4 regions of the Dryocola baronae genome follow, and region 2 is predicted to be linked to each of the others. Evidence: predicted binding sites of a transcription regulator. Region 2 holds the regulator's gene; each other region holds the start of a gene.

Region 1 (7,896 bases), 1.9 Mb from region 2:
TTCTCGCCAGCATCATCACCATGTGGTTCTCCCGCCACCGTGAATTCCATGCGGATGCCGGTTCGGCGAAGCTGGTTGGGCGTGAGAAAATGATTGCTGCGCTACAGCGCCTGAAAACCAGCTATGAGCCTCAGGAAGCCAGCAGCATGATGGCGTTTTGCATCAACGGTAAGGCGAAGTCGATGAGCGAACTGTTTATGACGCACCCGCCGCTGGACAAACGTATCGAAGCACTGCGTAACGGCGACTACCTGAAGTAAGCGTTTAGAAAGACGTCAAAAAGCGTGCCCTTAGCGGCACGCTTTTTTTATGCCTGCGTTCTGGGCTGTGACATTCGCAGGCTGCTGACGATGGCGGCAAGCGTTGCGAAACTTCCCGCCAAAATGAGCGAGGCGTGGGTGCCGTGGTTGTGGAACATATTGAACATCAGGGCAACCAGCGCGGCTCCGGTACTTTGTCCGAGCAGCCTTGCCGTGCCCAGCATCCCACTGGCTCCGCCGCTGCGATGGCGGGGCGCTGCGGAAATAATCGTGTGGTTGTTTGGCGACTGGAAAAGGCCAAAACCCGCGCCGCACAGCACCATTCTCCAGATGATGTCGAAATCGGTAGGATTCTGCGGCAGCAGGGCAAGGGCAAACAGGCCGGTTGCCATTACGGCAAGGCCAATTCCGCCCAGCAGGCCCGCGTGGACGCGCTCAATCAGATAGCCTGCAAGAGGTGCCATCACCATCGTGGCAAGCGGCCACGGCGTGAGCAGCAGTCCGGTGTCCACTTCGCTGCGGCCCAGCACGGTTTGCAGGAAGAAAGGCAGCGAAACGAAGGCCAGCATCTGGGCGGCAAAAGAGCAGACGGAGGTGCCCATCGACAGTGAAAATATGGGAATGCGCAGCAGGTCGACCGGCAGAATTGGGAAGGGGAGCGCCAGCTGCCGACGGATAAAGAAATAGCCAATAATGGCAAGCGCTGCCAGCTCGGCAAGAATCAACGTGCTTGACTGGCCCTGGGAGAAACCGCTGATGGCCGAAATAAGTAGGCCAAAGGTCAGGGCGTTCATGATGGCGCTTGGGATATCAAAACGCTGCCCCTGGGACTTCTGCTGGTTTGGCGGCAGGAAGCGCAGCGCCAGAATCAGCGCCACTATGCCAATCGGCACGTTTATCAGGAACAGCCACTTCCACGAGGCAACGGATAAGATTGCCGCCGCGATGGTTGGCCCCGCGGCGGAAGAGACGGCGACAATAAAGGAGTTAATGCCCATCCCGCGCCCGAGAAAGCGCTGCGGGTAAATCAGCCGTATTAGAGCGGTGTTCACGCTCATTAATGCCGCCCCGCCGAAGCCCTGGAGCACGCGAGCAAAGGTGAGCATCGGCAGCGAGGTGGATAGCGCGCAGAACAGTGAGGTCAGGCAGAAAAGTACCAGTCCGCACTGGTAAACCCGGCGGTAGCCAAAGATGTCGCCCAAAAAAGACATGGATAACAGAGAGACGATAATGGCTATCTGGTAGCTGTTTACCACCCAGATTGATTCGGCGGGGCTGGCGCTCAGGTCGCGGGCGATCGTTGGCAGCGCAACGTTTGCAATAGCGCCGTCGAGCACGGCCATCGTAATGCCCAACGCAATGGCGAAGATCGCCCCATAGCGCTGCGGGACGGCAAGCCCGTCAGGAAGAGATTTATCCATGGGAATAGTGTGACTTTATGGGTGTTATTCTGTGTACAAATATTTTAGCATTGATATTTCTGGGATATGTCGCAGATTTGTAACGAAATAGCATAGATTCATTGCGATAGACTGGTCGTCAACTTATACTAAAAACCAGTTCTGATTTTTATAAAACACGTGCGATCGAGGTGATTAATGGCAATCGCAGATCTGGATAAACAACCTGATTCTGTCTCTTCTGTGCTGAAAGTTTTTGGCATTTTACAGGCTCTTGGCGAAGAACGTGAAATTGGCATCACTGAACTTTCGCAACGCGTCATGATGTCAAAAAGCACCGTCTATCGCTTTTTGCAAACCATGAAGTCGCTGGGCTACGTTGCTCAGGAAGGTGAGTCCGAGAAGTATTCTCTGACGTTAAAACTGTTTGAATTAGGCGCGCGTGCGCTGCAAAACGTTGACTTGATCCGCAGTGCGGATATTCAGATGCGCGAGCTTTCGCGTCTGACCAAAGAAACCATTCACCTGGGCGCGCTGGATGAAGACAGCATCGTCTACATCCACAAAATCGATTCCATGTATAACCTGCGCATGTACTCTCGCGTTGGGCGTCGTAACCCGTTATACAGCACGGCAATCGGTAAAGTTCTGCTCGCGTGGCGTGACCGCGAAGAAGTGAAAGAGATTCTCTCCGGCGTGGAATATACCCGCAGCACCGACCGCACGATTATGAGCACCGAAGAACTGCTGCCGCAGCTCGACCAGGTACGCGAGCAGGGTTACGGTGAAGATAATCAGGAGCAGGAAGAAGGGCTGCGCTGCATTGGCGTACCGGTATTTGACCGCTTCGGCGTGGTTATCGCCGGGTTGAGTATTTCCTTCCCGACGCTACGCTTCTCTGAAGACCGTTTGCACGAGTACGTTGCAATGCTGCATGACGCTGCCCGCACGATCTCTGAGCAAATGGGTTATCACGAATACCCGTTCTGAGCGGATATTCAAAGAAAACGCCGCTAAATGCGGCGTTTTTTGTTACTGGCCATTATCGATAACGGTTTCGCTTTTGCGCAGGACGGGGCAGTTGGTGAGGCCGACAATGCCGCTTTCGGTATGAACGAACTGCGCGGTCACAACGTTGCGCGCCGTCAGGTATTTGCACTGCAATCCCAGACCTGCGGCATTTTCGTGGCTGCCAATTAATACGCCGTAGCCTGATAAAAGCAGACCGATCCACACAAGTGCCAAAACGATGATGGTACGAATAACCATACGCATGGAAACCTCTTTTTTTGCTGTGTATTCCGACGCTAAGCGTAGTGGATTGTGCTGTGTCCACAATATCAATATTCCGAATTGTGAAATGCACCCGCAGTTAAGCTAGGTTTAATTTAGCAGTGATAGGCTGGAGTGAATTTAGTGCTGAAGTGGAGACATGAGTGAAAAAGTACCGATGGGTTATCATGGCGGTGATAATCGTCGCCTGCCTCCTGTTATGGACCCAAATGGTCAATGTGATGTGCGATCAGGATGTACAGTTTTTCAGCGGCATTTGCACAATCAATAAATTTATCCCCTGGTAGGGTATTTTTAATCATTGTGGCGATCCCCTTATGGCCGGGCAGGTGTAGAATACGCGTTTTGTTGAGGTGGTATGATGAACGAACTAAACGTTGGCATTTTTAACATTGCGTCTTTGGCTGTCTCTCTGGTTGTGCTGTTGGTGGGCTTGATCCTGTGGTTCTTCGTTAATCGTGCCAGCAGCCGGGCGAACGAGCAGGTTGCTTTGCTTGAAGAGCTGCTCGATCAGCAAAAGCGCCAGAACGCATTGCTGCGTCGCCTGTGTGAAGCAAACGAACCCGAAGTTGAGAAAAAAGCGGCACCTGTCGTAGACGAAGACGAAGAAGAAGACGATTTTGTCCGTCTGGTCGCCGAGCGGTAACCCCTGATCGGGCGGTTGACTGATTTTCCCTTCAGGAGCCGGTATGCCGTGGAAAAATCCCTGGTTCGATCCCAATCAGCCGCACCATCTGCCCGATGGCTTTCGTAATCTGCACGCATCAAAACGCCAGCAGGGCGATGTAAAGCGCTGGCGTGAAGAAAGAAAGGCGCAGGGGCTGCCGCATCCTCCCAGCGCAGGTTACCCGGCCTTTACCGAACGCTGGTGGCAAAAAGCCAGCGTGACGGGCGAAGATGACCGCATCTGGTGGCTGGGGCATGCAAGCATACTTTTGCGCCTGCAAGGGCAATACCTTCTGACCGACCCCGTTTTCTCTCAGCGCGCTTCACCGCTCCCTTTCGCGGGTCCGCAGCGCAAAACCCCCATATCCCTTAGGATTGACGAGCTTCCGCAGCTGAATACGGTGCTCATCTCGCACAACCATTACGATCATCTTGATTGCGCTACCGTGCGTCGTATTGGCCGCCGTTTCCCGGATGCCCACTTTTTTGTCCCGCTGGGCCTTAAAAAGTGGTTCGCCCGTCGCGGCATACGTCACATCACGGAGCTGGACTGGTGGCAGGCCGCGAACTGGAAAGGCATGGTGATGACCGCAGTGCCCGCGCAACACTGGAGCATGCGTTCGTTTTGGGATCGTAACCGCAGCCTGTGGTGCGGATGGATCGTTGAATCCCAGCAGTTGCGCTTCTGGTTCAGTGGCGACACTGGCTATACGCCAGATTTAGCGGATATCGCCCTGCGGCTTGGGCCACTCGACGCGGCCGCTATTCCTATCGGTGCTTATTCGCCTCGCTGGTTTATGGGCAGCCACCATATGGATCCGCAGCAGGCGGTTACGCTCTGGCAAGATATCGGCAGGCCAAAAACCGTGCCAATCCACTGGGGGGTTTTCGAACTTGCTGATGAATCGCTCGATATGCCACCTGCTGAGCTAAATGCTGCCCTACGTGATGCAGGAGTTGAAGAGGATGGTTTCACGCCGTTCCGTATCGGCGAGAGCGTGGCCTTATTTAAAAAATAAGTCCTAATTATTGTCGCTTCATTTAAGTGGGGTATTTTTTTGAATATCTGATGGGTGAAATGTGAAATATATTATAGCGAAACGTTTTTATTGCCACATGTTGGAGCAGCATGTCATTAAACTTTCATTATTTTAGTGCAATATAAACAGCCGACTGTTCAAGCTTTATTCTATTTCAAGCAAGTATGATTTTTTCAAGTCTTGACCGCCTAAAATTATGCGTTTCAATAGGTCATTTTTTGCATAGATATGCATGAAAAGTCATAAGGATAATGTCTTGCTGGATGACTTTTTTAGCGTTCACCTGGACGAAGTGAAGCCTTTGAGCTATGGTAAAAAAGTTGTCTGTAGACTGCCGCTACAGGCGCTCTGGTGGCTGAATGTTTACCAAGTGTTTTATTCATAAACTACGTATTAAATTGAGTGATCAAATGTGTGGTTTTTGGATTCTGTGCGGCAGATCGATACGTGCTTAAAAATGGCTTGCCATTGTTTACGTTGTATGTGATAACACTTTGGGTTAAACGAGGTACAGTTCTGTTTATGTGTGGCATTTTCAGTAAAGAAGTCCTGAGTAAACACGTTGTCGTTGAATACCGCTTCTCTGCCGAGCCTTATATTAGTGCCTCAAGCAGTAACGTCTCTGTTTTATCTAAGTTATGCCTGCGGGCGAAGAAAACAATCTAAGGAATTTGCAAAATGGCAAAGATTAAAGGTCAAGTTAAGTGGTTCAACGAGTCTAAAGGTTTTGGTTTCATTACTCCTGCTGACGGCAGCAAAGATGTGTTCGTACACTTCTCTGCAATCCAGGGTAACGGCTTCAAAACTCTGGCTGAAGGCCAGAACGTTGAGTTCGAAATCCAGGACGGCCAGAAAGGCCCTGCTGCAGTTAACGTGACTGCCATCTAATTCAGCTGAATTAGGCTCAGGCGTCAAACGCCTAATTGAGTTAAAAGCCTCGCCTTCGTCGCGGGGCTTTTTAATGCACGAAATAAACTCATCATCTTTCAAAGTGTGACTAAAACCCTCTCTACGTTGCCTCTTGTTGCAATCCTTCGAAGGATGTAGCACTCCTCCCGCACGAAGTGCAGCGAAAATCTGGTTAAATTTTCAATCGCTTATGTTTTGCTAAGGATTGATTGTGAGGAAAATTACCCCCGCGCTCGTGGGCAATTTCATCCAGTGGCGTTTTGGCCTGCTTTGTCTGGCGATCTTGCTCAGCCTTGTCTTTTTACTGGGCAGGGTGGCCTGGCTTCAGATTATTTCCCCTGACAATCTGGTCAAGCAGGAAGACATGCGTTCGCTGCGCGAAAAGCCCATCGTGGTGCCGCGCGGCATGATTGAAGACCGTGATGCGCGCCCGCTGGCGGTAAGCGTTCCTGTCGAGGCGATTTGGGCCGATCCCAAAACTATCATGGAGAAGGGCGGCGTGCAGTTCAACAGCCGATGGCTGGCGCTGGCGAACGCGCTGCATACCCCGCTTAGCGAAATCGCCGCTCGTATCCACCGCAACGACCGCAGCCGGTTTATTTATCTCGCGCGCCAGCTTGACCCGCAGCAGGCGGCCTGGATAGAAAAGCTTAATATTCCCGGCATTTCACTGCGCGAAGAGTCGCGCCGCTTTTATCCCGCTGGGCACGTCGCGTCGAATTTATTGGGCTTTACCAACATCGACGATCAGGGCATCGAAGGCATTGAGAAAAGCTTCAACCGCCAGCTGACCGGCGTTTCGGGCGAGCGGCTGGTGCGCAAAGACCGCTACGGCCACGTTATCGAAAACATAACGGAAACGCCCGCAAGCCCGGCGCACAACATCATGCTCAGCATCGACGAGCGGCTACAGACCGTTACGGAAGATGCGCTGAGCAACGCCGTTACCTGGAACAAAGCCGATTCGGGCGCAGCGGTGGTCATAGACGTTAATACCGGCGAAGTGCTGGCGATGGCGAGCTACCCGACCTTTAACCCTAACAACCGCGACGGCGCGACGCTGAATGATTTCCGCAACCGCGCTATTAGCGACACCTTCGAGCCCGGTTCGACGGTCAAGCCTATGGTCATCATGACCGCCCTCAAGCAGGGCATCGTGCAGCCGGACAGCGTGGTGGATACCCATCCCTATATGCTCGACGGCCACCGGATCCGTGACGTTGGCTTCTATCCGCAGCTCACGCTGACCGGTATTTTACAAAAATCGAGCGATACGGGGGTTTCCCGCCTGTCGCTGGCCATGCCGATTCAGGCGCTGCTGGATACCTATAAAAACTTTGGCTTCGGTACGCCGACCGGCCTTGGCCTGACCGGTGAAAGCAGCGGCCTGCTGCCGCATCGCCAGCGCTGGGGCCAGCTTGACCGGGCGACCTTCTCGTTCGGCTACGGCCTGATGGTCACGCCGTTACAGCTGGCGCACGTGTACGCCACCATCGGCAGCTTTGGGATCTCGAGGCCGCTGTCGATCACGCGTGTCGATCCGCCGGTCGTGGGAAGCCGAGTGATGTCCGATCGGATTGCTCATCAGGTTGAGCACATGATGGAAAGCGTCGCGCTGCCGGGCGGGGGTGGGACAAAAGCGGCGGTGCGCGGCTACCGCGTGGCGGTAAAGACCGGTACGGCGAAGAAGATTGGCGATGACGGCAGGTACATCGACAAATACGTTGCTTACACCGCAGGCGTGGCGCCCGCCAGCAACCCTCGTTTTGCGCTGGTGGTGGTGATCAACGATCCGTCCAACGGTGCATATTACGGCGGGGCGGTTTCTGCTCCGGTGTTTAGCCAGATAATGGGCGACGTGCTGCGGCTTGAAAACGTCGAGCCGGACGGTTTACCGCCGGGAGATGAAAACCTGGTGGTGTTGAATAAGACAAACGGCGCGGCTCCCGCGCTGTAGCCGCTTTTCGTCGCGGGGCGTAAGCGTTACACTTGCGCCCTCGACAGATACCCGGAGCCACCATGTCCTATCTTTGCCCACTTTGCCATTCCCCCCTTGCCGCCGAGGAACGCGGCTATCTCTGCCCACAGGGGCACCGGTTCGATAAGGCGAAAGAGGGCTACGTGAATTTGCTGCCGGTGCAGCATAAGCGCTCTAAGGATCCGGGTGACAGCAGTGAAATGATGCAGGCACGGCGCGCGTTTTTAGACGCCGGGCACTACCAGCCCCTGCGCGACGCAATCAGCAACGTTTTACAGGCGGCCTCGCCCGCAGCGCTGCTGGATATCGGCTGCGGTGAAGGTTACTACACCGCCGGATTTGCCGAAGCG
Region 2 (7,896 bases):
GCTCTTCACCTAGCAGGGCGACGCCTGCGGCCTGCGCCTGTAGGTTCTCAAGCTGGCCGCGCACGTTCTTGTGATTTTCAAACACCGCGGCGGAGACGGTGCCGTATATCTCGGTGCCGGTTAGCTCTTCGAGCAGCGAAGCGCGGTCGTTGGCATCGGCGTTTAAAAAGGCCGCGAACTGCCCCTGCGAGAGCATCATCGAGCGGGTGAAGCGGTCGTAGTCCAGGCCGGTGAGTTTGGCCGTGGCGTCGAGCTTGTCTTTTACCTTATCGGCGACGATTTTGCCGGTTTCGACCTCGGCCAGCTCTACGCGCGGGGCCTGGAGGTTGCCGTTCGCCGCGTTGCGCGCGCGGTTCTGGCTCCAGAAGGCGCGGTAGGCCACGCCTTTGACTTCAAACTCTACCTCCGCCAGACACTCGGCGGTGTCGCGCGTCATCAGGTCGTTCTGCGACTGGGAAAGGGTATTGAGGCGCGGCGTTTTGTGGTAGAGCGCAAGGCAGATGGCGTCCAGCAGCGTGGTTTTCCCCGCGCCGGTTGGCCCGGTAATGGCAAACAGGCCGTTGCTGGCGAACGGCTCCTGGGTAAAGTCGATTTTCCACTCGCCCTTCAGCGAGTTGAGGTTTTTCAGGCGCAGGCTGAGGATTTTCATGCTTGCTCCTCCGCGTCGTGCAGGCCTGCTACGGTCTGTGCGAACAGGGTACGCAGGCGCTGGGAGCGTTCTTCGGTTGTTTCTTCCTGCGCCAGGCGGCGCTCAAACACCTCTTCCACGGTTAGCTCGCTCAGCGTTTCTTTATGCTGGCGGGCGATGACCCGTTCGCGCTGTTCGCGGCTGCGGCGCAGCAGCACAACCTCTACGGGCAGGCTTTCGGTGAGCTGCTGGATGTGGCGCTGCATGTCGTGCAGGTATTCGTCGGTGGCGATTTCGATATCCAGCCAGACCTTTGGCTCCGGGGCCGCGTCGCGCCACTGTTCCAGCTGCTTTTCGATTTCAGCGAGCGAGCCTTTTATCACCGCCAGCGGCTGGCTGACGGGAACGGGGAGCGCGGTCACTTCTTTTAAAGCGCCGTCGGCAAATTCAACCAGGTAAACGCTTTTCGGCCTGCCGGTTTCGTCGAAGCTGAGCGGGATGGGGGAGCCGCTGTAGCGAATGTGTTCCGTGCCGCCGATAAGCTGGGCGCGATGGATATGCCCAAGCGCGATGTAGTCGGCGGGCGGGAAGTTTTGCGCCGGGAAGGCGTCGAGCGTGCCGATATAGATGTCGCGCACCGCGTCCGTTTTGGTGACGCCGACGGTGGTTAAATGCCCGGTGGAGATGATCGGCAGCTTCTGCTCGCCGCGCGCGGCGACGGCCGCGGCGTGACACTGCTGATAATGTTCGGTGATGGCTTCCATCAGCGAGCGCTGTTTTTCATGGCCGCTAAGCCCCGCCCGGCTGCTCTGAATGTCGCGCGGGCGCAGGAACGGGATCGGGCAGAGGATCGCGCCCGGCGTGCCGTCTTTCTTATTCAGGACTAAAGTTTGTTCGCAGGCGTCGTGCCGTACGCTTGCGATAACGCGGGCGTTCAGGCAGGCGAGCAGCTCGCGGGATTCGTTGAGCGTCGCCACGGAGTCGTGGTTTCCGGCGAGTACCACCAACTGGCAGCCGGTGCTTTGCAGCTGCACCACAAAACGGTTGTACAGCTCGCGGGCGTAGCTCGGCGGCGAGCCGGTATCAAAAATATCGCCCGCCACGATTATCGCATCCACGCTATGAAGAACGACAGCCTGCAGCAGCCAGTCGAGGAAAGCCTGATGTTCCGGCCCGCGGCTTTTGGTGTAAAAGTTCTGACCGAGGTGCCAGTCCGATGTGTGGATGATGCGCATAATCCGTCCTGTGGCAAAAAAGCGTGAGGGGGATTATAAAGGAGTCGCTGCCCACGGCCCATCGACACGTCATAATTAAAAACGTTGAGTCATCTGGCCGTCATACTTTTCATAAATCTGTAACAAATCTGACGCATACTGGCGCACAATCACTAAGAGTCGGCCTCTTTTCAACAGGGTAAATCATGGCAAGACGCATTTTAGTCGTAGAAGATGAAGCTCCAATTCGCGAAATGGTGAGCTTTGTGCTCGAACAAAACGGTTTTCAGCCGGTAGAAGCAGAAGACTATGACAGTGCGGTAAATCTATTAATTGAGCCTTTCCCCGACCTGATTCTGCTGGACTGGATGCTACCCGGCGGTTCCGGCATTCAGTTTATTAAACACCTCAAGCGCGAAGCGCTGACCCGTGAAATCCCCGTAATGATGTTGACCGCCCGTGGCGAAGAAGAAGACCGCGTGCGCGGCCTTGAGGTGGGCGCCGACGACTACATCACCAAGCCGTTTTCCCCTAAAGAGCTGGTGGCGCGTATCAAAGCCGTGATGCGCCGTATATCGCCGATGGCGGTGGAAGAGGTTATCGAAATGCAGGGGCTGAGCCTCGACCCGTCCTCGCACCGCGTGATGACCGGCGAAAACCCGCTCGATATGGGCCCGACCGAATTCAAGCTACTGCACTTTTTTATGACGCACCCGGAGCGCGTTTACAGCCGCGAGCAGCTGCTTAACCACGTGTGGGGCACCAATGTGTACGTTGAGGATCGCACGGTGGACGTGCATATCCGACGTTTGCGCAAGGCGCTGGAGACGAGCGGTCACGACCGCATGGTACAAACGGTACGCGGCACGGGTTATCGCTTTTCGACCCGTTTTTAGTTTCCCAAAAGGAGTGTGACGCGTGCTGGAACGGTTGTCATGGAAAAGGCTGGTGCTGGAGCTGCTGCTCTGCTGCATCCCGGCCGCCATCCTCGGGCTGATTTTCGGCCATCTTCCCTGGTTTTTACTCGGCGCGGTTGTTGCGCTGCTGGCCTGGCATTTCTGGAATTTACTGCGCCTGTCCTGGTGGCTGTGGGTTGACCGCAGCATGACGCCGCCGCCGGGGCGCGGCAGCTGGGAACCCCTGCTTTACGGCCTGCATCAGATGCAGCTGCGCAATAAAAAGCGGCGCAAGGAGCTGGGCAGCCTGATTAAGCGCTTTCGCAGCGGGGCGGAATCCCTGCCGGACGCGGTGGTGCTGACTACCCATGAAGGGACGATTTTCTGGTGCAACGGCCTGGCGCAGCAGCATCTCGGCCTGCGCTGGCCGGACGATAACGGGCAGAATATTTTAAACCTGCTGCGCTACCCCGAATTTACCCGCTATCTGACCGCCAAAGAGTTCACTCGCCCGCTGACGCTGGTGCTGAATAACGGTCGTCATCTGGAATTCCGCGTGATGCCCTACAGCGACGAGCAGTGGCTGCTGGTCGCGCGCGACGTGACGCAGATGCACCAGCTGGAAGGCGCGCGGCGCAACTTTTTTGCCAACGTCAGCCACGAGCTGCGCACGCCTTTAACCGTGCTGCAAGGTTACCTGGAGATGATGCAGGACCAGAGCCTGGAAGGGCCGCTGCGGGATAAAGCGCTTGGCACCATGCGCGAGCAGACGTCGCGCATGGAGGGGCTGGTGAAGCAGCTGCTGACGCTTTCGCGCATCGAGGCGGCGCCGGCGATGGTGCTTAATGAAAAAATCGACGTACCGCTGATGCTGCGCGTCGTGGAACGCGAGGCGCAGACGCTAAGCCAGCAGAAACAGACGTTACAGTTTGACGTCGATCCGTCGCTGCGCGTGTTCGGCAATGAAGAACAGCTGCGCAGCGCCATCTCCAACCTGGTCTACAACGCGGTAAACCACACGCCGGAAGGCACGCACATTACGGTGAGCTGGCACAAAACGGCGCAGGGCGCGAAGTTCAGCGTGGCGGACAACGGGCCGGGCATTTCGGCGGAGCACATTCCGCGCCTGACCGAGCGTTTCTACCGCGTGGACAAAGCGCGTTCTCGCCAGACCGGCGGCAGCGGGCTGGGGCTGGCGATAGTTAAACACGCCCTGAGCCATCACGAGGCGCGGCTGGATATTGAAAGCAGGCTCGGCAAGGGGACGACGTTTTCTTTTGTGCTGCCCGAGCGGCTGATTGCGCCGGGGGAGTAATGAAGTAGCGCCATCCAACGATTGCGTCGGATGGCGCTGGCGCTTATCCGACCTACGTTATTCAGCCTAAGGTGCTGATTGCGCCGGGGGAGTAATGAAGTTGCGCTATCCAACGATTGCGTCGGATGGCGCTGGCGCTTATCCGACCTACGTTATTCAACCTAAGGTGCTGATTGCGCCGGGGGAGTAATGAAGTTGCGCTGTCCAACGATTGCGTCGGATGGCGCTGGCGCTTATCCGACCTACGGTATTCGGCTTACGTTATCCGACCTGCGTTATTCGCCCAACAGGTTAACGCGCGCTGAACATTTATTGACCAAAACTGTCAATCTCCCTTTCCATTTCTCTCCCGCTGCGCGTTTTTTACCCTCTCGTTAACCAAAACGCGTCTTCTGGCGAAGTTTTGACCGCATGATGCACCATAATAATTTCTAATAATTGAATTTATCCACTATGTTTGTGGTTAATTTAAGGATATCAATCTGGTTTCCGGATCCCTTCTTGTCTTCAAACGCTATAAGCGTTTTAATTGCGCCCCTGGCATTAGCATACGACTGAATTTGCGTGGTAATTCGACCAACTATTCTTCGCCACCGATCGGGAACAGTGTTTTCTGCGGTCGTCATCTGCAACTGCCACTTTTTTGCCACGCTGGACGGCAGAAAAATTTGAATACTTTCAACACCACACATCCACAGGCTGCAAATATTTTATGACCCATCATTTAAAATCTCGCGACATCATCGCACTGGGCTTTATGACCTTTGCGCTCTTCGTCGGTGCGGGCAACATCATTTTCCCCCCTATGGTTGGCTTGCAGGCCGGTGAGCACGTCTGGTGGGCTTCTCTTGGCTTCCTGGTGACCGCGGTAGGTCTGCCGGTGCTGACCATCGTCGCTATTGCCCGCGTGGGCGGCGGCATTGATAGCCTAAGCTCGCCGATTGGCCGCCGCGCAGGCGTGCTGCTGGCAACGATTTGCTATCTGGCCGTAGGCCCGCTGTTCGCCACGCCGCGTACCGCAACCGTTTCTTTTGAAGTGGGGATTGCGCCGCTGACCGGCGCGGGCGAGCTGCCGCTGTTTATCTACAGCCTGGTCTATTTCGCGATGGTTATCGGCATTTCCCTTTATCCCGGCAAGCTGCTGGATACCGTCGGCCACGTGCTGGCCCCGGTGAAAATCGTGGCGCTGCTGGTGCTGTCTGCGGGCGCGCTGCTGTGGCCTGCCGGTGGCGTGAGCACCGCGACCGAAGCCTATCAGAACGCGGCGTTCTCCAACGGCTTTGTTAACGGTTACCTGACGATGGATACCCTGGCCTCGCTGGTGTTTGGTATCGTCATTGTGAACGCCGCTCGCTCTCGCGGCGTGACCGAATCCCGTCTGCTGACGCGCTACACCATCTGGGCTGGCCTGATTGCAGGCGTTGGCTTAACGCTGATTTACCTGACGCTGTTCCGTCTGGGTTCCGACAGCGCGACGCTGGTTGCTGACCAGAACGCTAACGGCGCGACGATCCTGCACGCTTACGTAGCGCACACCTTCGGCGGCGCGGGCAGCTTCTTCCTCGCCGCGCTGATTTTCCTCGCCTGTATGGTGACGGCGGTTGGCCTGACCTGCGCCTGCGCAGAGTTCTTTAGCCAGTATCTGCCGCTGTCCTACCGCTCGCTGGTCTTTATCCTCGGCCTGTTCTCCATGGTGGTGTCGAACCTCGGCTTAAGCCACCTGATTCAGGTTTCCATTCCGGTGCTGACGGCGATTTATCCGCCATGTATCGCGCTGGTGGTGTTGAGCTTTACCCGTCCGTGGTGGCACAACTCAACGCGTGTGATCGCACCGGCGATGCTCATCAGCACATTGTTTGGTATCATTGACGGGATCAAGGCTTCGGCCATCAGCGATATGCTGCCAGCATGGACTGCGCGCTTACCGCTTGCGGATCAAGGTTTAGCGTGGGTATTACCGACCGTCGCGATGGTTGTCATCGCCGTGGTTTGGGACCGCGCAGCAGGGCGACAGGTTACTTCGAACGCCCACTAAAAATTTGTTTGTTGTTTAACCACGGGGCAATGCTCCGTGGTTTTTTATTTGTTGAGAGTGTACGGAACGATGGAAAACCAGAATAAGCTCAAGCGTGGTTTGAGCACCCGGCACATACGCTTTATGGCGCTGGGTTCAGCAATTGGCACGGGGTTGTTTTACGGTTCGGCAGACGCCATCAAGATGGCGGGCCCGAGCGTGCTGCTGGCTTACATTATCGGCGGCGTGGCGGCTTATATCATCATGCGCGCGCTGGGCGAGATGTCGGTGCATAACCCGGCGGCCAGCTCGTTTTCCCGTTACGCTCAGGACAACCTGGGGCCGCTTGCCGGGTACATTACCGGCTGGACCTACTGCTTTGAGATTCTGATTGTCGCCATCGCCGACGTCACCGCGTTCGGGATTTATATGGGCGTCTGGTTCCCGGCGGTGCCGCACTGGGTGTGGGTGCTGAGCGTGGTGCTGATTATCTGCGCCGTCAACCTGATGAGCGTCAAGGTGTTCGGCGAGCTGGAGTTCTGGTTCTCGTTCTTTAAGGTCGCCACCATCATCATTATGATTCTTGCCGGGATCGGCATTATCGTTTGGGGTATCGGCAACGGCGGCCAGGCGACGGGCATTCACAACCTGTGGACCAACGGCGGCTTCTTCAGCAACGGCTGGATAGGCATGGTGATGTCGCTCCAGATGGTGATGTTCGCCTACGGCGGTATCGAAATCATCGGTATCACCGCCGGGGAAGCAAAAGACCCGCAGAAATCCATTCCGCGCGCCATTAACTCCGTTCCGCTGCGTATCCTGGTGTTCTACGTGGGCACGCTGTTTGTGATTATGTCCATTTATCCGTGGAACCAGGTGGGCACCTCCGGCAGCCCGTTCGTGCTGACCTTCCAGCATATGGGTATTACCATCGCGGCGGGGATCCTGAACTTCGTGGTGATCACCGCGTCGCTTTCTGCGATTAACAGCGACGTGTTCGGCGTTGGCCGTATGCTGCACGGGATGGCGGAGCAGGGCAGCGCGCCTAAGGTGTTTGCTAAGACTTCCCGCAACGGCATTCCGTTCGTTACCGTGCTGGTGATGAGCCTCGCCATGCTGCTGGCGGTGTACCTCAACTACATCATGCCGGAAAACGTCTTCCTGGTGATTGCGTCCCTTGCCACCTTCGCGACGGTTTGGGTGTGGATTATGATCCTGCTTTCCCAGATTGCCTTCCGCCGCAGGCTGTCAAAAGAAGAGGCGAAGGAGCTGAAGTTCCCGGTGCCGGGCGGCGTGGCAACCACCGTTGTTGGCCTCGTGTTCCTGGTGTTTATCATCGCGCTGATCGGCTGGCACCCGGAAACCCGCATTTCGCTGTACGTCGGCTGTGCGTGGATTGCCCTGCTGCTGGTGGGATGGGTGTTTAAACGCCGCCGCGCGGTGGCCTGCGAAAGCCGGTAAGTTCTGAGCTTAATGGCGGATGGCGCTGCGCTTATCCGCCCTACGGCTCGGACTTTGGGTTGGACGTGGCGGGCTTTTTGCCAGGGCTGAAACTTGCGGCGGATGGCGCTGCGTTTATCCGCCCTACAACGGGGCGAAGCGCCATCCGCCGAAAATGATCTTCACTCTGAAAGGCCTCGCTCGAGGCCTTTTTTATTTTAGCGGTACGACCGTCACCTGCGCTTTCGGCGCGTTCTGTGCCAGCAGCTTATCCGGGGCGCAGTCTCGGATCACTTTGCCGTTTTTAACCACCAGCACACGGTCAAAGTATTTCAACAGGTAGCGGCGGTGCGTCACCATCAGCAGCGTTTTCCCGCCGATGAACTGGT
Region 3 (7,896 bases), 560 kb from region 2:
GCCGATAGACGAGACGCGCAGGCGGTTGCAGGTTGCGCAAAAGTCTTTTTCATAGGGCATGATGAGGCCAATTTCACCCTCATAATCCGGATGACAAAAGACCTGCGCCGGGCCGTCGCTGCGGCCTCGGAGCTTCTGCACCCAGCCGCGCTGAAGGAGCTGGTCGCGGATAGTGGTGCCGGAAACATGATATTTACGGAACAGTTCGCCGCCGTCGCCCGTTTCCATCAGTTCGATAAAGCGTAGCTGAATGGGGCGCGGTTTGATCCAGGTGAGGAAGGTGTCCAGCTCGTGGCTGTTCACGCCGCGCATCAGGACGGTGTTGACCTTGACGCGCTCAAAACCGGCGGCAAAGGTGGCGTCGATGCCGTCCATCACCTGGCGGAATTTGTCCTGTCCGGTAATCGCGTGAAACTGGCGCGCATCGAGGCTGTCTACGCTGACGTTTACTGCGGTCAGGCCCGCATCCCGCCACTGCTGGATATCACGCGCGAGGCGATAGCCGTTGGTGGTGACGGCAAGCTGGCGAATAGACGGATTTTCACGAACGGCGGCGATAATATCGGGGAAGTCGCGGCGCAAAGAGGGTTCGCCCCCCGTCAGGCGTACTTTTTCAGTACCCAAGGCGGCAAAGGCGCGGGTGACACGGCGAATTTCATCGACGTTAAGAAAGCTTTTGTTTGCCACGCCGTGCGGCTTGTAGCCATCGGGCAGGCAGTAGTTGCAACGGAAATTGCAAACGTCGGTAATCGAAAGGCGCAAATAGAAAAACTTGCGCGCAAACGCATCGGTCAGTTGGGATGACATATACACCTTTCCAAATACGGGAGATGCAGGCATTTCTTTCTGCACCCTGGTGACCGGGGGGGTCACGGCCAAAGCACCTTATCTTGCGACTTAGGTTCAGAGGCTTAGTGTGTGTAACAGCGATAGTAGCGCGTGCCGGGTTCATTCGCCATAGCAGCTTTCGTTATATAAATCTATACATAACGAACTAATCGCTTAATTTCGCCACAGAGTACGCGAAAAGTGAACTTTTACCTTGATATACATCATTATCCCCGGTGCCAGAATCGTCTTTTAGAAACTTTTGCGCTACCTTAAGCCGGATAATTCGTCATAAGGAATAACTATGCGCAGTCGCACGTTTGCGGACCTGGATCGGGTGGTAGCCCTCGGCGGCGGCCACGGCCTTGGCCGCGTGATGTCCTCCCTTTCCACGTTAGGATCGCGCCTGACGGGGATCGTCACCACGACGGATAACGGGGGGTCGACAGGACGCATCAGGCGCTCCGAAGGCGGCATTGCCTGGGGCGATATGCGGAACTGTTTAAATCAGTTAATTACCGAACCGAGCGTCGCTTCGGCGATGTTTGAGTATCGTTTTGGCGGTAACGGCGAGCTTTCCGGGCATAACCTCGGAAACCTGATGTTAAAGGCGCTGGATCACCTGAGCGTGCGGCCTCTGGAAGCCATCAATCTTATTCGCAGCCTGCTAAAAGTGGACGCAATGCTGATTCCGATGTCCGAGCAGCCGGTCGATCTCATGGCAACCGATGCAGACGGGCATTTTATCTATGGCGAAGTGAATATCGACAATCTTGCTTCACCGCCGCAGGAGCTGATGCTTTACCCGAAATCCCACGCTACCCGCGAAGCGCTGGAAGCGATTGCCGAAGCGGATCTTATCCTGATCGGCCCGGGCAGTTTTTACACCAGCCTGATGCCGTTGCTGCTGCTGGAGGATATGGACCAGGCCCTGCGCCGCGCCCCTGCCCCGGTGGTTTACATCGGCAATCTGGGTCGCGAGCTGAGCGTAGCCGCCGCCAGCCTGACGCTAAAAGAGAAGCTGGAAATCATGGAGCAGCGCGTCGGAAAACGCATTATCGACGCGGTGGTCGTTGGGCCGCACGTGGACGTGTCCAGCGTGCAGGACCGGGTGGTGATTCAGGAACAGCTTGAGGCCAGCGATATTCCCTACCGCCACGATAGGGTTTTGCTACGCCAGGCTTTGGAGCAGGCGGTGCAGAGATTGGGATAAACGGTGGATGATGCCATTCACCGCAAGCGTCGGGTGGCGCTTCGCTTACCCGACCTACACATTGCACGAAGCCACATTTTCGTAGGTCGGGTAAGGCGCATGCCGCCACCCGACATCGACTCGCGCACTACGATGCCGCGATAAACAAATCCCGCAGCTGATGCAGCTGGTCGCGAACCTGTGCCGCCTCTTCGAACTCGAGGTTCTGAGCATGCTCCAGCATCTTCGCTTCAAGCTGATGGATTTTCTGCTGTAGCGCTTTCGGCGTCAGCAGCACCTCATCGTCTTCAATCACGCTGCGCGCTTTGCTTTTCAGGCGGCCTTTGGTTTTCGCCATCCCCTCGCCCAGCGCCAGAATATCAACCACGCGTTTGTTCAGGCCCTGCGGCGTAATGCCGTTTTCTTCGTTGTAGCGCTGCTGCTTCTCGCGGCGGCGCTCGGTTTCGCCAATCGCCTTCGCCATTGACGGGGTGATTTTGTCACCGTAGAGAATCGCCTTGCCGTTGATGTTACGCGCCGCGCGTCCGATGGTCTGAATCAACGAGCGTTCGGAACGAAGGAAGCCCTCTTTGTCGGCGTCCAGAATCGCCACCAGCGAGACTTCCGGCATATCCAGGCCTTCACGCAGCAGGTTGATGCCCACCAGCACATCGAACTCGCCGAGGCGCAAATCGCGGATGATCTCCATGCGTTCTACGGTGTCGATGTCCGAGTGCAGGTAGCGCACGCGTTCGCCGTGCTCTTCGAGGTATTCGGTGAGATCTTCCGCCATGCGTTTGGTCAGCGTGGTGACCAGCACGCGCTCGTTGATTTCTACGCGCTTGCGGATCTCCGACAGTAGGTCATCGACCTGGGTCGCCACCGGGCGCACTTCAATAATCGGGTCAAGCAGGCCCGTTGGGCGCACAACCTGGTCAACGATATCGTCGCCGGATTTTTCCAGCTCGTAGTTGCCGGGCGTCGCCGAGACGTAGATGGTCTGCGGTGCCAGCGCTTCGAACTCTTCAAATTTTAGCGGACGGTTATCGAGCGCCGACGGCAGGCGGAAGCCGTATTCCACCAGCGTTTCTTTACGCGCCCGGTCGCCTCGATACATGCCGCCAATCTGCGGAATGGTGACGTGCGATTCGTCCACCACCAGCAGGCCGTCAGCGGGAAGATAGTCAAAAAGCGTAGGCGGCGCTTCGCCCGGACCGCGCCCGGAAAGGAAGCGCGAGTAGTTTTCAACGCCCGAGCAGTAGCCCAGCTCGTTCATCATTTCTAAATCGAACTGGGTGCGCTGGGTCAGACGCTGCTCTTCCAGCAGCTTGTTGTTAGCCAGCAGCACCTTGCGGCGGTCGGCCAGCTCAACTTTGATCTCTTCCATCGCCTGCAAAATACGTTCGCGCGGCGTGACGTAGTGGGTTTTGGGGTAGACGGTAAAGCGCTGAATCGCCTGGTCGACCTGCCCGGTTAGCGGGTCAAACAGCGACAGGCGTTCAACCTCTTCGTCAAACAGCTCCACGCGCAGGGCCATGTCGTCCGACTCTGCCGGGAAGATGTCTATCACCTCGCCGCGCACGCGGAAGGTGCCGCGCTGGAAGGCCTGGTCGTTACGGCTGTATTGCAGCTCGGTCAGACGGCGCAGAATGGAGCGCTGATCGATGATCATCCCTTTGGTGAGATGCAGCATCATTTTCAGATAGAGATCCGGGTCGCCCAGGCCGTAGATGGCGGAAACGGACGCCACCACGATGACGTCACGGCGTTCGAGCAGCGCTTTGGTTGCCGAAAGGCGCATCTGCTCGATGTGTTCGTTAACCGAGGAGTCTTTTTCGATAAAGGTGTCCGAGCTTGGGACGTAGGCCTCGGGCTGGTAGTAGTCGTAGTAGGAAACGAAGAATTCCACGGCGTTGTCCGGGAAGAACTCCTTCATCTCACCATACAGCTGTGCCGCCAGCGTTTTGTTAGGGGCGAGCACCATGGTCGGGCGTTGCAAATCGGCAATCACGTTAGCCACGGTAAAGGTCTTACCTGACCCGGTTACCCCCAGCAACGTCTGGTGGGCGAGGCCGTCTTCCAGCCCCTCTTCCAGACGTTTAATGGCTGCTGGCTGATCGCCGGAGGGTTTGAATGCGGAATTAAGTTTGAACGCTTTACTCATGAATGGCTACCTGATGAAGAGACGAGCGGGCCGGACGATAATTTTACTCTGCATAGGGATTTTTGCCAGTAAAAAATACTGGATGAAAAACCAGTTACGTACAGAACAATCTCAGCTAGCCGGACAAATCCTCGCCGGGTTTGGACACAATTTCGTCAAAGACGGGATTTATCACTATCAGATGACGGTTATCCCCAGATTTTTTCAGCTTTTAACATTTGTCAAGCAGTGTAATAAAAGTGATACCTGCTTCTTTGACACTTTTCTTACACGGATTGATTTTATTTAACTATCTAATTTTAAAGAAATATTTCCAAAAGACCGGTTTCGCGTCAATTCGCGCGCAGGCCGCGCCCGCTCTCGCTTACCCATAGTTTTCTAACTCTAATGCACAAGGTTATCCACAGGAATAGTGGATAAGTCCATCCAGCCCTTTCGGGTAGCCGCCCGCAAAAGTCCCTGTTTTTGGTGTGCGAGCGCGGAAAAATTTTTTCCGCCTTTTTTTTTACTTATTTCCGGGGCAATTTCGCCTTAGTCACACCCATGATGCCGCTCACAAATCAAGCATATATCATGCCCTTTTCTTTACTTTATCTGCACCAAAAACGACAAAGCGGCAGCACCAGGCAAGTGCAGCGAAGCGGCAAGGTAGTAGGCCGCAGGTTTTAGGTCAGCCAAATTTATGAGGCGATTCTCAAAGTTAAGACATTACCGCGCCGCAGCCGGGAGATGGCAAGGGAATTGCAGATTACGTATTGAAAAACCTAACCCCTCCTTCGGGAGAGATGCAGGACGCCGTGGTGATAGGGGTTTATTGCCGGCCTGCGCCCGCGATGTGGAAGAGGTACTTAACCTGTCTTGAGGAGATGCACATGTTGAGTTTGCACGCCGTGAATCAGTTTTATGGTGAGAACCACATCTTATGGAATCTCGATCTTGAGCTGACCAAAGGAGAATGCACCTGCGTGCTGGGCGCGCCGGGAATGGGCAAGACCACGCTGGTGAACTGTATCACCGGCTATCTGCCGATAAGCAGCGGCAGCATAGTCTGGAATGAGGCGGGCCTGCCGCCCCAGGATTTGCTGAGCAAACCCGTTGAAGGACGAGCCGCGCTTGGCATGAGCTATGTCGCACAGGAGCGACGCATTTTCTCGCAGCTTTCCGTTGAGGAAAATTTGCAGATTGCGCTGCTGGCGGGCAACGAGCGGGCGCGCACCATTCCCGGTATGGTTTACGACCTTTTCCCCGAGCTGTACGCATTGCGCTACGCGCGCGGCGGCGAGCTGAACGGCGATCTCCAACAGCAGCTGGCGCTTGCCAGAGCGCTGGTCACCGAGCCAAAGCTGCTGATTCTGGATGAACCCACCTTTGGACACGGGCAGCGTTTTATCCATGAGCTGGGCGGCATTATTCGCAGGATTAACCGCGACTTTGGCCTGACGATTTTGCTTGTCGAACAGCGTTTGTCCTTCATTCGCCGCGTGGCGGACCGCTTCTGCCTGCTCCACCGCGGGCGAAACGTGGCCCAGGGCAACGTCGAGCTTCTTGACGACAGGCTGGTAGCAAACTGGATAACGCCATGACGATAGCGGCTCACCGCCAGCCCACGCTGCTATAGCGGCCCAATCTGGTTTTGCAGGTCTGCGTCGAGCGCCGCCAGCTCGCGCTGCAGGTTGCACTGCCGCGTGACCGCTGAAAGCTCCAGCAGCGGCAAAGGGATTTTGCTTACGCCGACCTCGCGCAGCCAGTGCAGCACTGAATCCAGATGCCAGATGGCGGTCTTACCGTCATGCACCGGCGCGGGAAAAGCCTCGCGGCTGACCATCACCTTGCGCATGTACTGCCTGGAAAAGCCAAGCAGTTCGGCAACGTCAGTCAGGCCAACCAGATCCGGCGTGACCTCCACCAGCGCGCTGCCGGGGATAATGCGCTTCACGTCGTGAATGGCGGATACCACGGCCTGCCTTGCGTTTTGCGCCTCGCGGGTAAAATTGAGGGCGATTCTGCCGGTGATGCCGATGCCAACCAGCGCATCGTCACAGCCGTTTTCCCCCAGCGCCTCTACCCATGATTCAGGCTGCTTGCCGTTGCGCGGCAGGGTAAAGATCAGTGTGAAGCTAAACTCCGACATTCTTTTCTCCTTGATTCAATGCTGTACTTGCCCCTGCGCGTTCTGGCCGCAGGCGTCCACCACCCGTCTGATTTGCCTGGCGTGATTCCAGGCGTTGCGCGGCGAGCGCCAGACGCAGCTGATGCAAAATTCCCCGCATCGACATGCGCTATCGTTCCACGGGCAGTAAATCTTACCCCAGCATTGCGCGCCGCCGGGCTTCACCCGCCAGCCGAGATATTCCGCATAACGTAATGCGGACTCAATTTCTTTATTGGGATGCACTCTGCGCGCCATTTATCCTCCTGATGACTATCTCACAAGCAGTTGTCACATGACAACAAAAGATGGCGATAATTTATCTTGTTCGTTTGTGAGGGGATAGCGGTAATTTTTGCGGATGCAGGATTTTGCGAGAGCGCCCGAAGCGGTTATCGGGCGTTGCATTGATGATAAGGGAAAATGCGGCCTACCCCGCAAGATGGGATAAATCGAGATAGTGCCCAAGCGGCGTGGTATCGGTAAGTTCTGGCTGCCAGGGGATCTCGCCGAGCATCGGGGCGGGGATAACGCTTTTCAGCGTTGCCAGGTACTCCTCGTGGCGCCTGCCCGCTGGCTGCACGTCGTTGGCAATCCAGCCCGCAAGCTTCAGCCCCGCGCTTTCCACCGCCTGGGCGGTGAGCATCGCGTGGTTAATGGAGCCAAGCTTCACGCCCACTACCAGAATGACCGGAAGCCGCTCCTTTACCACCCAATCGGCGAAGGTTGTGGAATCTGAAAGCGGCGTAAACCAACCGCCTGCCCCTTCGACCTGTAGCCAGTTACCCCGTTGCGTAAGGGCCTCAAGCCCGGCGGAAAGCGTGGCAAACTCTATGGGACGCCCTTCGTCCCGGCTAACGATATGCGGTGAAGTTGGCTCCATAAAGGCCAGCGGGTTGACCTGTTCGTAGCGCAGCTCAACGCTGCTGTTGCGCTGCAGCGCAAGGGCGTCGCTATTGCGGATGCCTTCAGGCGTCATTTCGCTGCCGGAAGCCACCGGCTTATAGCCCACGGCACGGTAGCCCGCCCGCGCCGCCGCCTGCAGCAGCGCGCAGCTTGCTACGGTTTTGCCTACTTCCGTATCGGTTCCGGTTACAAACCATTTTTTAATCACGTTCAATCACTCCTGAAACCAGTTGCCAGGTGAGCGGAAACGCGCCGTCGCGCTGCGGCCAGGCAAGGCTCAGCCGCTGTAACTGCTGGCGCGTCATGACCGAGCTTTTTCGCCCGTCATGCAGGTGCGTGGCCCCCACCCCTTTAAGCGTGCGCATCGCGCTCATTACATCCGGAAAATACTGCGTGACCGGCTCAACGTGCAGCGCCGCGCGCCATGACCGGCAGGCGGATTCAATCTCGTCCGTCGTTAAAAATTCGTTGGCGTGCGCTCTTTCATCCACCGCCCGCCACGCGTCGTGAAGCTCCGGGAGCGAACCTGCGGCAAGGGTGGTGAACGCCACGCAGCCGCCGGGTTTGGTCACGCGATAAAGCTCGCCAAGCCCCTGACGCAGGTCGTTACACCACTGAACCGCAAGGTTGCTCCAGGCGAGCGAAACCTGCTCGTCT
Region 4 (7,896 bases), 1.1 Mb from region 2:
AATATTGAAGGGTTTCATCAGACAGCCAAACAGCTAGGCGGCGATGCGCCAGCAGGTTACGATCAGGTCATGGATAACAAGGGACTGATTATTGCGGGAGCCTCTGTTGCGGCGGGTCTTGGCCTTGGTCGCTTGGGAGGTGCAAATGAGATTAGTGAAATATCTAATTACAGCAAAATTCCAACATTTGAATCTCCCGCTTTAAAGGGGTTTACCTCAAATTCAGGCACATTACTAAATGCCGAACACGCCGTTGTAGATTACAGAAAACTATCCACTTACTCCTTAGATGTTACCCACCCGAAAGGGGGGCATAAGGCTAGAGTATTCCAGTCAGCGCTGGGTTATAACCCGACAAATTCTGATGTGTTAGCGAGTAGAGTCCAGGAGGGCATATTAACCGCCCCGGCTAAGGTTTTGGACGCAAACCTACACGGGCAGCGAATGGCCGTAGACATGCCGATATTAGGCGCTAACGGTGAGACTGTGATAGTACGCACTGGTTGGATATATGAACCTGATGCCGTCGTTCCACGCATGACGACGATTTTTGTTAAGTGAGATACAGGCCATGAGAAGAGAAGAGTTTGAAGTGGTTGTGTTAGCGGAAGATTTGCCGAATGAGGGGTTAACTAAAGGCATGGTGGGTACCATAGTATTCATACATGAAAAACCATATCTGGCTTACATGGTTGAATTTGTTGATGATGAAGGGCGAACTACTGCGATGCCTGATCTTTTACCTGAGCAAGTAACGGATTATATCCCGTAAGGATAATTACAGGATTGCGGATTTACCATAACATCCGATACCTGCCCCACCGGATCACCACGGATGGCGTTTCCGGTGTATTCAAAGTGAAGCACAACAGGCCGATCGACCATCCAAAAGTCACCACGTTCACGGATTTATCGCAATTGCCGGAATTATGGCGTGCTCGCGGCTGGGATATTACGGGTTAAGCATAACGCCCTCACCCTAACCCTCTCCCCCAGGAGAGGGGACTTTCTTTTCTCCCTCTCTTGGGGGGAGAGGGCCGGGGTGAGGGGAATCACTCTTTCGGATCTTTTCCCGCCAGCAGCTTATCCAGCTCGTCGCCGCCCACGTGACGGAAATCCTGGCCCTTCACAAAGTAGAAAATAAATTCGCAGATATTCTGGCAGCGATCGCCGATACGCTCGATGGAGCGGGCGCAAAACAGCGCTGTCAGCACGCTTGGAATGGTGCGCGAGTCTTCCATCATGTAGGTCATCAGCTGGCGCACGATGCCTTCATATTCCTGGTCAACTTTCTTATCTTCGCGGTAGATGCGCACCGCTTCGTCCAGATCCATGCGCGCAAAGGCGTCCAGCACGTCGTGCAGCATCTGCACCGTGTGGCGGCCCAGAGATTCCAGGCTCACCAGCAGCGGCTGGTGCTGCTGGGAAAACTTCTCAAGCGCCGTGCGGCAGATTTTGTCCGCCACGTCGCCGATGCGTTCCAGCTCGGAAATCGTCTTGATAATGGCCATCACCAGTCGCAGGTCGCTGGCGGTCGGCTGGCGTTTGGCGATGATGCGCACGCAGGCTTCGTCGATCGCCACCTCCATCATGTTGACCTTCTGGTCGCCTTCGATGACGCGCTTTGCCAGCTCGCTGTCCTGATTATGCATCGCCGTGATGGCGTCGGAGAGCTGTTGTTCCACCAGCCCGCCCATGGTCATCACCTGAGTGCGGATGTATTCCAGCTCAGCGTTAAACTGACCGGAAATGTGTTTGTTGAGATTGAGGCTGTCCATCGTGTTCTCCAAATCAACCGTAGCGGCCAGTAATGTAGTCTTCGGTCTGTTTCTTAGCAGGGGTGGTAAACAGCGTGTCGGTTTCGCTAAATTCGATAAGCTCGCCCAGATACATAAACGCCGTATGGTCGGAACAGCGCGCCGCCTGCTGCATGTTGTGGGTCACAATCACCACGGTGTAATCCTGTTTCAGCTCGGTGATAAGCTCCTCGATGCGCCCGGTTGAGATCGGGTCGAGGGCCGAACACGGCTCATCAAGCAGCAGCACGTCCGGGCGAATAGCGATGCCGCGCGCGATGCACAGGCGCTGCTGCTGACCGCCGGAGAGACTGTATCCGCTCTGGTGCAATTTATCTTTGGTTTCATTCCATAATGCGGCTTTGGTCAAAGCCCACTGCACGCGCTCGTCCATATCGCTGCGCGAGAGCTTCTCAAACAGGCGCACGCCGAAGGCGATGTTGTCATATATCGACATCGGGAACGGCGTCGGCTTCTGGAAAACCATGCCGACTTTGGCGCGCAGCAGGGCGATATCCTGGCTCTGGGTGAGAATATTTTCCCCATCCAGCAGGATTACGCCTTCGGCGCGCTGCTCCGGGTAGAGCGAGTACATTTTGTTAAAAGTACGCAGCAGGGTGGATTTGCCACAGCCTGATGGACCAATGAAAGCGGTAACCTGGTTCTTCGCGATATCCAGATTGATGTTTTTCAGGGCATGGAACTTCCCGTAGAAGAAGTTCAAATCGCGAACCTGAATTTTGCCCGGGGCAGTATCAACCATACTCATCTGTTTCTTAATCTCCGTCCGACGCCGCCTGTGCCGCGCCGCAAAATTTAACCGTGTTTACTCTTTGAGAAAATCACACGCGCCAGAATGTTCAACAGCAGAACGCACAGGGTAATAATCAGTACCCCAGCCCACGCCAGCTGCTGCCATTCGGCAAACGGGCTCATGGCGAATTTGAAAATCGTCACCGGCAGGTTAGCCAGCGGCTGCATCATATCCGTGCTCCAGAACTGGTTGGAGAGGGAGGTGAACAGCAGCGGGGCGGTTTCACCCGCGATACGCGCAATCGCCAACAGCACCCCGGTGATAATCCCGGAAACAGAGGCTTTAAGCGTAATGGCGGAAATCATTTTCCATTTTGGCGTTCCCAGCGCGTAGGCCGCTTCACGCAGGCTGTCCGGCACCAGTTTCATCATATTTTCGGTGGTACGAATGACAATCGGGATTTGCAGCAGCGCCAGGGCGATCACCCCGGCCCAGCCGGAGAAGTGCTGCATCTTCGCCACCACCACGGTGTAGACGAACAGGCCCACAACAATCGACGGCGCGGAAAGTAGGATGTCGTTAATAAAACGAATCACCTCCGCCAGCCAGGATTTGCGGCCGTATTCGGCAAGATAAATCCCGGCCATGATGCCAAGCGGCGTACCAAACACGGTCGCCCAGAGAATCAACAGGCCGCTGCCCGCCAGGGCGTTAGCAAGGCCACCGCCTGCGGTGTTCGGCGGCGGCGTCATTTCGGTGAACAGCGCAAGCGACATGCCGTCGATACCGCGCGTAATTGTCGAGAAAAGAATCCACACCAGCCAGAACAGGCCGAACGCCATGGTGCCCATGGAGAGCGTCAGGGCGATACGGTTTTTCATGCGGCGACGCGCCTGCATCTTGCGGCGCGATTCCGCCAGCTGTGCTTTAGGTTGCATTTCCATTGTGGTCACGAGCGCGTCCCCTCGTTCTTCGCCAGGCGCATGATCATGAACTTAGAGATCGCCAGCACGATAAAGGTGATAACAAACAGGATCAGGCCAAGCTCCATCAGCGCTGCGGTATGCAGGCCAGATTCCGCTTCGGCAAATTCGTTCGCTAGCGCAGAGGTAATGCTGTTGCCCGGCATGTACAGCGAGGCGCTGTCGAGCTGGTAGGTGTTGCCGATGATAAAGGTCACCGCCATGGTTTCGCCCAGCGCGCGGCCAAGGCCCAGCATTACGCCGCCGATCACGCCGTTTTTGGTGAACGGCAGGACGATGCGCCAGATAACTTCCCAGGTGGTGCAGCCGATGCCGTAGGCCGACTCTTTCATCATCACCGGCGTTTGTTCAAACACATCGCGCATAACCGAGGCGATGTAGGGAATGATCATGATGGCCAGAATTACGCCTGCGGCGAGAATACCGATACCAAACGCCGGGCCGGAGAACAGCGCGCCGACAATCGGCACGGAGGAAAGCACGTTGCCAACCGGCTCCTGGAAGTACTTCGCAAACAGCGGTGCAAAGATAAACAGGCCCCACATGCCGTAAACGATACTGGGAATGGCGGCCAGCAGCTCAATGGCGATGCCTAACGGGCGACGCAGCCAGCCGGGCGCCAGTTCGGTCAGGAACAGGGCGATACCAAAGCTCACCGGCACGGCAATCAGCAGTGCGATAAACGAGGTGACCAGCGTGCCGTAAATCGGCACCAGCGCACCATAGATATCGTTAGGGGCATCCCACTCTTTGGTCCACAGGAACGCGAAGCCAAACTTCTGAATGCTTGGCCAGGAGGAGATGATGAGCGAGATGATAATGCCGCCCAGCAGAAATAGCACAATCAGCGCAGCCAGTTTTACCAGCGCACTGAAGATGACATCGCCTTGTTTACCAGGGGCTTTGAACGTCGGCTTACTTACCGCCATAAATTACTCTTTTAGTTTGAATACGTTTCTTACGAAATGTCGGGTGTCGCTACGCTTACCCGACATTTTCGTCATAATGCTAAATTAATACAACGCCTTACCGGAGCTGTCTTTGACGTTGGTTTTCCATGCAGCGCGAACCTGCTCAACCACGGCATCTGGCAGGGAAGCGTAATCCAGGTCGTTAGCCTGTTTTGCACCCTCTTTATATGCCCAGTCGAAGAACTTCAGCACTTCAGCGCCCTGCTGCGGATTCTTCTGCTCTTTGTGAACCAGGATGAAGGTGGTGGAGGTGATAGGCCACGCTTCCGCACCTTTCTGGTTAGTTAGATCCTGAGCGAAAGATTTGCTCCAGTCAGCGCCTTTGGCGGCGTTAGCAAAGTTTTCTTCAGAAGGGGCGACCGGCTTGCCGTCGGCTGAAATCAGCTTGGTGTAAGCGAGGTTGTTCTGCTTAGCGTAAGCATATTCAACGTAACCAATGGAACCCGGCAGACGTTGAACGAAGGCGGCGATACCGTCGTTACCCTTGCCGCCCAAGCCGGTTGGCCAGTTAACGGTAGAGCCCGCGCCGATTTTGGATTTCCACTCTTCGTTCACTTTCGCCAGGTAGCTGGTGAAGACGAAGGAAGTACCGGAGCCGTCAGCACGACGCACAACCGCGATGTTCTGCTGTGGAAGCTTCATGCCTGGGTTGAGTTTAGCGATAGCTTCGTCATCCCATTTTTTGATTTTGCCGAGGTAGATATCGCCCAGGGTTTTGCCGTCGAGCACCAGCTCACCGGACTTCACGCCCGGCAGGTTAACCGCCAGCACCACGCCGCCGATGACGGTCGGGAACTGGAACAGGCCTTCCTGCTGCAGCTTGTCGTCAGCCAGTGGGGCATCAGACGCACCGAAATCCACGGTATTAGCAATAATTTGTTTAACGCCACCTGAGGAGCCGATACCCTGGTAGTTTACTTTGTTACCAGTTGATTTTTGGTAGGTATCTGCCCATTTGGCATACACCGGCGCAGGGAATGTTGCACCGGCACCAGTCAGGCTTGCAGCGGCAGATGCGCCAAAAGCAGTCAGGGATAAGGTCGCGGCGACAACAGTTGCGACAGTGGTACGCATAACTTTCATAATGTCTCCTGCAGAGGTGATAAACGTAATTCGTTGTTAAGTCGTTGCAGGATAGAAAATAGGACAGTTTGGTGACAGTTAAATGTACGAATTATGACAGTTTTATGACAACCCTCTTAGACGGTGTCACTTAAGCGAAATAATTAAATTTATCCAATATTAAACAACCACTTACAAATATTATCCCGATAATAAAAAAGCTGCCAAAAGGCAGCTTTTAGAAACAAATCGGGTCCAGAAATTATTCCACGGTAACCGATTTTGCGAGGTTGCGCGGCTGGTCCACATCGGTGCCTTTGATCAGCGCAACGTGGTAAGACAGCAGCTGCAACGGCACGGTGTAGAAGATTGGCGCAATGACCTCTTCTACATGTGGCATCTCGATAATGTGCATATTATCGCTGCTGGCAAAGCCTGCATCGCGGTCGGCAAATACGTACAGCTGGCCGCCGCGCGCGCGCACTTCTTCGATGTTGGACTTCAGTTTTTCCAGCAGCTCATTGTTTGGAGCCACCACGATTACCGGCATATCCGCGTCAATCAGCGCCAGCGGGCCGTGTTTCAGCTCGCCCGCCGCGTAGGCTTCCGCATGAATGTAGGAGATCTCTTTGAGCTTCAGCGCGCCTTCCATCGCGATCGGATACTGATCGCCACGGCCTAAGAACAGCGCGTGATGCTTGTCGGAGAAATCTTCCGCCAGCGCTTCGATGCGTTTGTCCTGCGACAGCATCTGCTCGATGCGGCTCGGCAGGGCCTGCAGGCCGTGCACGATGTCGTGCTCAATCTGCGCATCGGCACCTTTCAGGCGGCTAAGTTTCGCCACCAGCATCAGTAGAACGGTCAGCTGGGTGGTGAACGCCTTGGTGGACGCTACGCCGATTTCGGTGCCCGCGTTGGTCATCAGCGCCAGATCGGATTCGCGCACGAGGGATGAGCCCGGCACGTTACAAATCGCCAGCGACCCCAGGTAGCCCAGCTCTTTAGACAGGCGCAGCGCTGCCAGGGTATCCGCCGTTTCCCCGGACTGGGAAAGGGTGATCATCAGGCTGTTACGGCGCACCGCGGATTTGCGGTAGCGGAATTCAGAGGCGATTTCCACGTCGCAAGGCACGCCCGCTAAAGCTTCAAACCAGTAGCGAGAAACCATCCCTGAGTTATAGGAGGTGCCGCAGGCGACAATCTGAATGTGCTCAACCTGAGAGAGCATTTCGTTGGCCTGCGGGCCAAGCTCGGTCAAATCGACTTCGCCGTGGCTGATGCGCCCGGCCAGGGTGTTTTTGATGGCGTTAGGCTGTTCGTAGATCTCTTTCTGCATGTAGTGGCGATAAATGCCTTTGTCGCCCGCGTCGTACTGCAGATTAGATTCGATGTCCGGACGCTCCACCTGTTCGCCTTTGGTGTCGAACACGGTAACGGCACGGCGGGTCACTTCGGCGATATCGCCTTCTTCCAGGAAGATAAAGCGACGTGTCACCGGCAGCAGCGCCAGCTGGTCGGACGCGATAAAGTTTTCGCCCATGCCGAGACCGATAACCATCGGGCTACCGGAGCGCGCGGCCAGCAGAACGCCCGGATTACGGGTATCCATGATCACCGTACCGTAGGCACCGCGCAGCTGAGGAATGGTGCGCAGCACGGCTTCGCGCAGCGAGCCGCCCTGTTCCAGCTCCCAGTGCACTAAGTGAGCGATTACTTCGGTATCGGTCTGAGAAACAAACGTGTAGCCGCGCGCCTGCAATGCTTCACGCAGCGGTTCGTGGTTTTCAATAATGCCGTTGTGGACAACCACGATATGGTCGGACACATGCGGGTGAGCGTTCACTTCAGAAGGTTCGCCATGGGTTGCCCAACGGGTGTGGGCAATACCTGTGCCGCCGTGCAGCGCGGTTTCTTCGGCAGCTTCCGCCAGTTTTTGTACTTTACCCAGACGACGCAGGCGGGTCATGTGACCCTGTTCGTCTACGACGGCCAGCCCCGCGGAGTCATAGCCGCGGTATTCCAGACGACGTAATCCTTCGAGAAGGATCTCAGCGATATCACGTTGCGCGACCGCGCCAACAATTCCACACATAGTAGTTAATTCCTGATAATGGCGATTCCGCCATGTGTTGTCGCTGACCTGTATTTTCCGGTTTTTCCGGAGCCCCGAGCCTTGTAGAGAGTGGGGTTATAGTTTTGGTACTGCTAATGGGCGGAGGAATTATGGTTTCCCCTCGCCAAAATTTTATGGGCTGATTTGTCGGGTGGCGCTGCGCTTACCCGACCTACGCTGGATTCGTAGGGTGGGTAAGCAAGGTGCCACCCACCGC

The links. The regulator PhoB, encoded in region 2, activates phosphate uptake and scavenging genes when phosphate is short. The targets are predictions, from matches to a motif close to CTGTCATAAAACTGNCNNAT.
Region 1: the regulator PhoB is predicted to act here: its motif matches at 1,748-1,767, upstream of kdgR (DNA-binding transcriptional regulator KdgR).
Region 3: the regulator PhoB is predicted to act here: its motif matches at 4,413-4,432, upstream of uvrB (excinuclease ABC subunit UvrB).
Region 4: the regulator PhoB is predicted to act here: its motif matches at 5,679-5,698, upstream of pstS (phosphate ABC transporter substrate-binding protein PstS).

Annotation. Positions count from the first base shown of each region.
Region 1 is NZ_JBINNY010000001.1:2,052,963-2,060,858, forward strand. It holds gene htpX (protease HtpX) at 1-260, shown strand, start outside; gene ACSPHG_RS09635 (MFS transporter) at 308-1,681, opposite strand; gene kdgR (DNA-binding transcriptional regulator KdgR) at 1,859-2,650, shown strand; gene ACSPHG_RS09645 (YobH family protein) at 2,693-2,935, opposite strand; gene mgrB (PhoP/PhoQ regulatory lipoprotein MgrB) at 3,097-3,240, shown strand; gene ACSPHG_RS09655 (YebO family protein) at 3,312-3,599, shown strand; gene ACSPHG_RS09660 (MBL fold metallo-hydrolase) at 3,643-4,638, shown strand; gene ACSPHG_RS09665 (DUF2627 domain-containing protein) at 5,182-5,325, shown strand; gene cspE (transcription antiterminator/RNA stability regulator CspE) at 5,338-5,547, shown strand; gene ftsI (peptidoglycan glycosyltransferase FtsI) at 5,777-7,525, shown strand; gene rlmA (23S rRNA (guanine(745)-N(1))-methyltransferase) at 7,588-7,896, shown strand, end outside.
Region 2 is NZ_JBINNY010000001.1:3,929,001-3,936,896, reverse strand. It holds gene sbcC (exonuclease subunit SbcC) at 1-649, opposite strand, end outside; gene sbcD (exonuclease subunit SbcD) at 646-1,863, opposite strand; gene phoB (phosphate response regulator transcription factor PhoB) at 2,049-2,738, shown strand; gene phoR (phosphate regulon sensor histidine kinase PhoR) at 2,761-4,053, shown strand; gene brnQ (branched-chain amino acid transporter carrier protein BrnQ) at 4,766-6,088, shown strand; gene proY (proline-specific permease ProY) at 6,158-7,528, shown strand; gene ACSPHG_RS18565 (peptidase domain-containing ABC transporter) at 7,721-7,896, opposite strand, start outside.
Region 3 is NZ_JBINNY010000001.1:3,373,234-3,381,129, forward strand. It holds gene moaA (GTP 3',8-cyclase MoaA) at 1-807, opposite strand, end outside; molybdenum cofactor riboswitch at 795-929, opposite strand; gene yvcK (uridine diphosphate-N-acetylglucosamine-binding protein YvcK) at 1,133-2,041, shown strand; gene uvrB (excinuclease ABC subunit UvrB) at 2,169-4,184, opposite strand; gene ACSPHG_RS16075 (ABC transporter ATP-binding protein) at 5,057-5,767, shown strand; gene ACSPHG_RS16080 (helix-turn-helix transcriptional regulator) at 5,797-6,315, opposite strand; gene ACSPHG_RS16085 (hypothetical protein) at 6,331-6,591, opposite strand; gene bioD (dethiobiotin synthase) at 6,764-7,447, opposite strand; gene bioC (malonyl-ACP O-methyltransferase BioC) at 7,440-7,896, opposite strand, start outside.
Region 4 is NZ_JBINNY010000001.1:5,005,657-5,013,552, reverse strand. It holds gene ACSPHG_RS23650 (DUF6883 domain-containing protein) at 1-561, shown strand, start outside; gene ACSPHG_RS23645 (DUF4926 domain-containing protein) at 572-772, shown strand; partial or broken gene ACSPHG_RS23640 (6-phosphogluconate phosphatase) at 865-963, shown strand; gene phoU (phosphate signaling complex protein PhoU) at 1,053-1,778, opposite strand; gene pstB (phosphate ABC transporter ATP-binding protein PstB) at 1,792-2,565, opposite strand; gene pstA (phosphate ABC transporter permease PstA) at 2,613-3,503, opposite strand; gene pstC (phosphate ABC transporter permease PstC) at 3,500-4,462, opposite strand; gene pstS (phosphate ABC transporter substrate-binding protein PstS) at 4,547-5,587, opposite strand; gene glmS (glutamine--fructose-6-phosphate transaminase (isomerizing)) at 5,829-7,658, opposite strand.